Regions from separate parts of the Jejuibacter calystegiae genome, predicted to be linked through region 2. Evidence: predicted binding sites of a transcription regulator. Region 2 holds the regulator's gene; the other holds the start of a gene.

Region 1 (3,481 bases), 1.7 Mb from region 2:
CATCACATCGCCATCCTTAACGATATACTCCTTGCCTTCGGCGCGCATCTTACCGGCCTCTTTGGCACCCTGTTCGCCCTTGTAGGTAATAAAATCCTCGTAGGCGATGGTCTGGGCGCGGATAAAACCTTTTTCGAAGTCGGTGTGAATTTTACCGGCCGCCTGTGGGGCGGTGGCGCCAACCGGAATGGTCCAGGCGCGCACTTCTTTTACGCCTGCGGTGAAGTAGGTCTGCAGGTTCAGCAGCTCATAACCGGCGCGGATCACGCGGTTCAGGCCCGGCTCTTCCAGACCCAGCTCCTGCATAAATTCGTCGCGCTCGTCGTCTTCCAGCTCGGCGATATCGGCTTCTACGGCGGCGCAGACCGCGACCACCACTGAACCTTCACCGGCGGCGATTTCGCGGACCATGTCCAGGTACGGGTTATTTTCGAAGCCGTCTTCGTTAACGTTGGCGATATACATGGTGGGCTTCATGGTCAGGAAGCTCAGGTAACGGATCAGCGCTTTCTCTTCTTTGCTTAGATCCAGACTACGCAGCATGCCGGCCTGCTCCAGCTGCGGCAGGCACTTTTCCAGCACCGCCAGTTCGGCTTTAGCGTCTTTGTCGCCGCCTTTGGCCTTCTTTTGTACCCGGTGGATGGCGCGCTCGCAGGTGTCCAGATCAGACAGCGCCAGCTCGGTGTTGATCACTTCAATGTCTTCTGCCGGATTCACTTTGCCCGCGACGTGAATGATATTGTCGTTCTCAAAGCAGCGCACCACGTGGCCGATAGCTTCGGTCTCACGGATGTTCATCAGGAACTGGTTGCCCAGACCTTCGCCTTTGGATGCGCCTTTCACCAGGCCCGCGATATCCACGAACTCCATGGTGGTTGGCAGCACGCGCTGCGGTTTTACGATTTCGGCAAGTTTGTCCAGACGCGGATCGGGCATCGGCACCACGCCAGTGTTCGGCTCGATAGTACAGAACGGGAAGTTCGCCGCTTCAATGCCTGCTTTGGTCAGGGCGTTGAACAGAGTGGATTTACCCACGTTCGGCAGACCGACGATACCGCATTTGAATCCCATGGTTTAGATCACCTTAATTGCTTGATAATCATCAGGTTATAGGTTGCCTGATGATGAAAAACGAATGACTATGGCTATTATACACCTAAACCCGGCGCCCAGGGGGGAGAAATCCCGCCCGTGGCCGGGACAGGGGGCTACTGCGCTTTAAAGCTATGCAGCCGGCTGGTTGCCTTCGCCAGCCCCTCTTTAAACCACACTTCGGTGCAACGCGCCGCTTCGTCTACGGCTTCGTCAATCAGCTTCTGCTCGGCCGCCTGAGGTTTACCCAGCACAAAACCGACAACCTTGTTTTTATCGCCCGGATGGCCGATTCCTACGCGAAGACGGTGAAAGTTGGGGTTATTGCCCAGCTTGCTGATGATGTCTTTAAGCCCGTTATGGCCGCCGTGACCGCCGCCGAGTTTAAATTTCGCCACACCCGGGGGCAGGTCGAGCTCATCGTGGGCCACCAGAATTTCGTCCGGATTAATTCGGTAGAAACCCGCCAGTGCAGCCACCGCTTTACCGCTCAGGTTCATAAAGGTGGTGGGGACCAGCAGGCGCACATCTTCGCCATTAACCTTGATGCGTGCGGTATAACCGAAGAATTTTGCCTCTTCTTTCAGCGGCTGGCCGTGGCGCTCAGCCAGCAGATCCACATACCAGGCCCCGGCGTTATGGCGGGTGGCGGCATATTCCGCCCCCGGATTGGCGAGGCCGACAATCAGTTTAATCGTCACATCACTGTCCTAAAGGGTTTTGACCTGCGCGCTAGTGTACTGTGCCGAAGGCGCGATGACAAAAGGCGTGCGCCGCTTTGGTTATGAATGATAATAATCACTGATACCAATCATTCAAAAAGGAAGATGTTCAGTAGGTTATTTGTAAAGTTTTGTTAGTCAAATATTCTGAGTTGTGATCGATACCGCACACATTGAAATGAGGTATTGCCTATACTTTGACTTACAAGGAAAGGGGATATTCCCTGGCGACCCAAGGTTCCGGAGGTGACAGATGAAACGCAAAAACGCTTCATTACTCGGCAATATGTTGATGGGGTTGGGGTTAGTGGTAATGATTGGCGGCGTAGGCTATTCCGTACTTAACCAGCTTCCACAGTTTAATTTACCAGAATTTTTAGCCCACGGTGCGGTATTCAGCATCTTTGTTGGCGCAATTCTGTGGCTGGCGGGGGCACGTATTAGCGGTCGTGAACGGGTAACAGATCGCTACTGGTGGGTACGGCACTACGATAAACGCTGCCGTCGCAGCGGCGGCAGGCAGCATCGTCACGGTTGATGCTCGTTCGCCAGGTCATGAAGAAGGCGCCGTCTGATACGGCGCTTTTTTTATCTCGTATTCAGGCCAGCGCTTCGTCGCGATCGGCGAAGAAGGCCAGGCGACCGGGAATGGGCTGAATACCGGCCCGGGCCAGAGTCCGCAGCGGCTGGAATTCCAGATTACAGATGCGCAGTTCACAGCCTTCAGGCAGTTTCGCCACAAAGCGGCGCAGGGCATCCAGCCCTCCCGCGTCAAGCAGCGGTACTGCATCCCATTGCAGTATCAGGAGCCGGTGGCCGTTAAGGCGCTGGCTCAGATCGTTAAAGATCCCCTCCGCCGCGGCGAAAAACAGCGGCCCGGTCACCCGCAGCGCCAGCACGTCGTTCGGGGTCGTCACCGGCAGTGGCGCCAGCCGGGTCATGCGCGCAATGCGCCGCATAAACAGCAGCGATGCCATGACGATCCCCACGCTAATGGCGATGACCATATCGAACAGCACCGTCAGTGACATACAAATCAGCATCACGATGATGTCGTCCTTCGGCGCCTGACGCAGTAGCGCCACCACTTTACGCGCCTCGCTCATATTCCAGGCCACCATCAGCAGCAGCGCCGCCATGGCGGAAAGCGGCAGCCAGGAGAGCAGCGGAGCAAGAGCCAGCAGCGCCAGCAGCACCAGCAGGGCATGGATAATGGCCGATACCGGCGAGCTGGCCCCGGCGCGCACGTTAGCGGCGGAGCGGGCGATAGCGGCGGTGGCGGTAATGCCGCCGAAGAATGGCGCGACAATATTGCCCAGCCCCTGGCCCAGCAGCTCGCCGTTGGCGTTATGGCGGGTGCCGGTCATGCCGTCCAGCACCACCGCGCACAGCAGCGATTCAATGGCCCCCAGTAGCGCCATCGAAAAGGCTGCCGGTAACAGGGCCTGTAGCGAATCCAGATTCAGGGTAAAAGTATCGCCCGGCAGCGACCATGGCAGCATTAGCTGCGGCAGCAGCGGCGGAATGCCATTCCCCTGGCTGCCATCGGCCAGCAGATAGTGAAAGCGAGTACCGATGGTAGCCACTTCCCCGCCTGCCAGCATCACGATTCCCATGACCGCGCAGCCTGCCAGCAGTGCGGGTAGGTGGCCCGGCAGGCGCAGGCC
Region 2 (3,481 bases):
TTTGGTCTGCTGGAAAATACCTTTACCGAATATGGTCATAGCGGTACGGGAAAGTCCCGCAAATATCTACATACCTACGATGAAGCAGTGCCCTGGGATCAGGTGCCAGGCACCTTTACTCCCTGGCAGCCGCTACCAGAACCTACGGACGTGCTGTTCTACGAAGGGCTGCACGGCGGCGTGGTCACCTCGCAGCACGATGTGGCGCAGCATGTGGATCTACTGGTCGGCGTAGTACCCATCGTCAACCTGGAGTGGATTCAGAAACTGGTGCGCGACACCAGCGAGCGCGGCCATTCCCGTGAAGCCGTGATGGATTCGGTGGTGCGTTCGATGGAAGACTACATCAACTACATCACCCCGCAGTTCTCACGTACCCACATCAACTTCCAGCGCGTGCCGACGGTAGATACCTCTAATCCCTTCGCCGCCAGAGAGATCCCGTCGCTGGATGAAAGCTTTGTGGTGATCCACTTCCGGGATCTGGAGGTCGATTATCCCTGGCTGCTGGCGATGCTGCAGGGCTCGTTTATCTCGCATATCAATACGCTGGTGGTGCCGGGCGGCAAGATGGGACTGGCGATGGAGCTGATTATGACGCCGCTGGTGCGGCGCATTATGGAAGGTAAAAAGATAGCCTAATCCCTGGCTGGGGAGGGGAATCTGTCTCCCCTCCCCAGCCAGCATCAGCCTTCCACCACCTCATATGAATGGGTGATATTCACCGCTTTACCCAACATCAGCGCCACAGAGCAGTATTTCTCGGCAGACAAATCCACCGCACGCGACACCGCATTGTCTTTCAGATCCTGGCCGGTAACGATAAAGTGCAGATTGATATGAGTGAACAGGCGCGGCGCCTCTTCACGACGCTCCGAGGTTAGCTTCACCTCGCAGTCGGTCACGCCGTGGCGACCCTTTTGCAGAATAGAGACCACATCGATGGCGCTACAGCTTCCCACCGCCATCAGCACCATCTCCATCGGACTGGGGGCCTTGTCGCCGGAATTCCCGTCCATCAGCACCTGATGCCCGGAGGCGGACTCACCCAGGAAAGTCAGGCCCTCAACCCATTTTACTCGTGACTGCATGTTGTCGCTCCCATCAAGCCATTCTTCCCCACAGAGTAAGCCGCCGCAAAGAAAGTCGCAACAGAAGGCGATCCGGGTCAAGCTGAAACGAGACAATAGGAGACACCCGGAAAAAGCTATGCTAAAACACTGAGGATACCCTCTCGCGGCGCGGCGAAGCGCGTACGGGATGAAATTTCACGTGAAATTTATGTAGCTTACAGGCTTTTCTCATGCCAGATCCCCAAGAGCGGGGACAAACGATCAATACGCCCGGAGGCCCATATTCTTCCGGGCGTCAGCTTATAACCAGAGGATAACCGCGCATGGTGCTTGGCAAACCGCAAACAGACCCGACTCTCGAATGGTTTTTGTCTCATTGCCACATTCATAAGTATCCATCGAAGAGCACACTTATTCATCAGGGTGAAAAAGCCGAAACCCTCTATTACATCGTTAAGGGCTCTGTCGCAGTACTTATCAAAGATGAGGAAGGGAAAGAGATGATCCTCTCTTACCTGAATCAGGGGGATTTCATTGGTGAACTGGGGCTATTCGAAGAAGGCCAGGAGCGTAGCGCCTGGGTACGGGCGAAAACCGCCTGCGAAGTCGCTGAAATCTCCTATAAGAAATTCCGTCAGCTGATCCAGGTAAACCCGGACATTCTGATGCGCCTTTCCTCGCAGATGGCCCGCCGTCTGCAGGTCACCTCAGAGAAAGTGGGCAATCTCGCCTTCCTGGATGTGACAGGTCGTATCGCACAGACTCTGCTGAACCTGGCAAAACAGCCGGACGCAATGACCCATCCGGACGGAATGCAGATCAAAATCACCCGTCAGGAAATCGGGCAGATCGTGGGCTGTTCCCGCGAAACCGTTGGCCGTATTCTGAAGATGCTGGAAGATCAAAACCTGATCTCCGCACACGGGAAAACCATCGTCGTCTTCGGTACCCGTTAATCCCGGTCTGTAACGGCGTGTTGTGGCAACGCGCCGTTTTTCTCTTTGCCACTGACGCGTTACCCTGTGCCAATGCGCCGACTGATCTATCACCCCGAAGTTAACTACGCGCTGCGTCAGACCCTGGTACTGTCGCTGCCGGTGATTATCGGGCTAATATTCGGTAGCCTGCAACAGGGCCTGCTCTTCTCGCTGGTTCCCGCCTGTTGCAATATCGCGGGCCTGGATACCCCCCATAAACGTTTCTTTAAACGCCTGATCGTCGGCGGCTCGCTGTTCGCCTTTAGCAGCCTGATGGTGCAGCTACTGCTGATGGAAAAGCTGCCACTGGCCGCCATCTTCTTCGGAATGGCGCTGTTACTGGGCGTTACGGCGGAAATCAGCGCCCTGCATGGCCGCCTGTTGCCTGCTTCGCTTATCGCCGCGATCTTTACTCTGGGGCTGGCCGGCAATATGCCGGTCTGGCAGCCGATGCTGCTGTATGCGCTCGGCACCCTGTGGTACGGCGCCTTTAACTGGTTCTGGTTCTGGATGTGGCGTGAGCAGCCGCTACGCGAGACCCTGAGCCTGCTCTATCGCGAACTGGCGGACTACTGCGAAGCCAAATACAGCCTGCTGACCCAGCATACCGATCCGGAAAATGCGCTGCCGCCGCTGCTGATTCGTCAGCAAAAGGTGGTGGATCTCATCAGCCTCTGTTATCAGCAGTTGCATATGCTATCTGCCACCAGCCGCCAGAATGATTATAAGCGCCTGCTGCGCGTCTTTCAGGTGGCGCTGGATCTTCAGGAGCATATTTCCGTCAGCCTTCACCAGCCTGAAGAGGTACAGAAACTGGTAGAGCAGAGCCACGCGGAACCGGTGATTCGCTGGGCGGCCCGTACCGTGGCCGCCCGGCTGCGCGTAGTCAGCGACGATATACTCTACCACCGCTATCCCCGGCGCTTTAGCATGGAAAAACCCATCTCCGCGCTGGAAAAGATTGCCCGCCAGCATCCGGAAAACCCGGTGGGGCAGTTCTGCCACTATCACTTCAGCCGTATCGCCCGACTACTGCGCACCCAGCGCCCGCTCTATATTCGGGATCTGATGGCCGACCGGCAACAGCATCTTCCGCTGCTTCGGGCGCTGCGCAGCTATCTGTCGCTGAAGTCCTCGGCGCTGCGTAGCGCAGCGCGCATTGGAACCATGCTTGCCATCGCCAGTCTGCTTGGCGCCGCGCTCAATCTGCCCAAACCCTGGTGGATACTAATGACCATCATGTTTGTCACCCAGAACGGCTATGGCGCCACCCGGGTACGCATTCTGCACCGGGCGGGGGGAACTATCGCGGGTCTGTTAATTGCGGCGGGCGCGCTACACTTTAACGTACCCCAGGGCTATATTCTGGCGGGAATGCTGCTGATAACGCTGATTGGCTACCTGATAATCCGTAAACATTACGCGCTGGCG

The links. The regulator CRP, encoded in region 2, controls carbon source genes, mostly activating them, when cyclic AMP is high. The targets are predictions, from matches to a motif close to ATGTGANNNNNNTCACAT.
Region 1: pth (aminoacyl-tRNA hydrolase) is a predicted target of CRP. The motif match lies at 1,967-1,984, and genes of this name have one in related genera.

Annotation. Positions count from the first base shown of each region.
Region 1 covers NZ_CP040428.1:4,182,874-4,186,354, reverse strand. Annotated here, with positions in the region: gene ychF (redox-regulated ATPase YchF) at 1-1,071, opposite strand, end outside; gene pth (aminoacyl-tRNA hydrolase) at 1,209-1,793, opposite strand; gene ychH (stress-induced protein YchH) at 2,068-2,352, shown strand; gene dauA (C4-dicarboxylic acid transporter DauA) at 2,414-3,481, opposite strand, start outside.
Region 2 covers NZ_CP040428.1:738,908-742,388, forward strand. Annotated here, with positions in the region: gene FEM41_RS03510 (phosphoribulokinase) at 1-642, shown strand, start outside; gene FEM41_RS03515 (OsmC family protein) at 687-1,091, opposite strand; gene crp (cAMP-activated global transcriptional regulator CRP) at 1,397-2,029, shown strand; gene FEM41_RS03525 (YccS/YhfK family putative transporter) at 2,102-3,481, shown strand, end outside.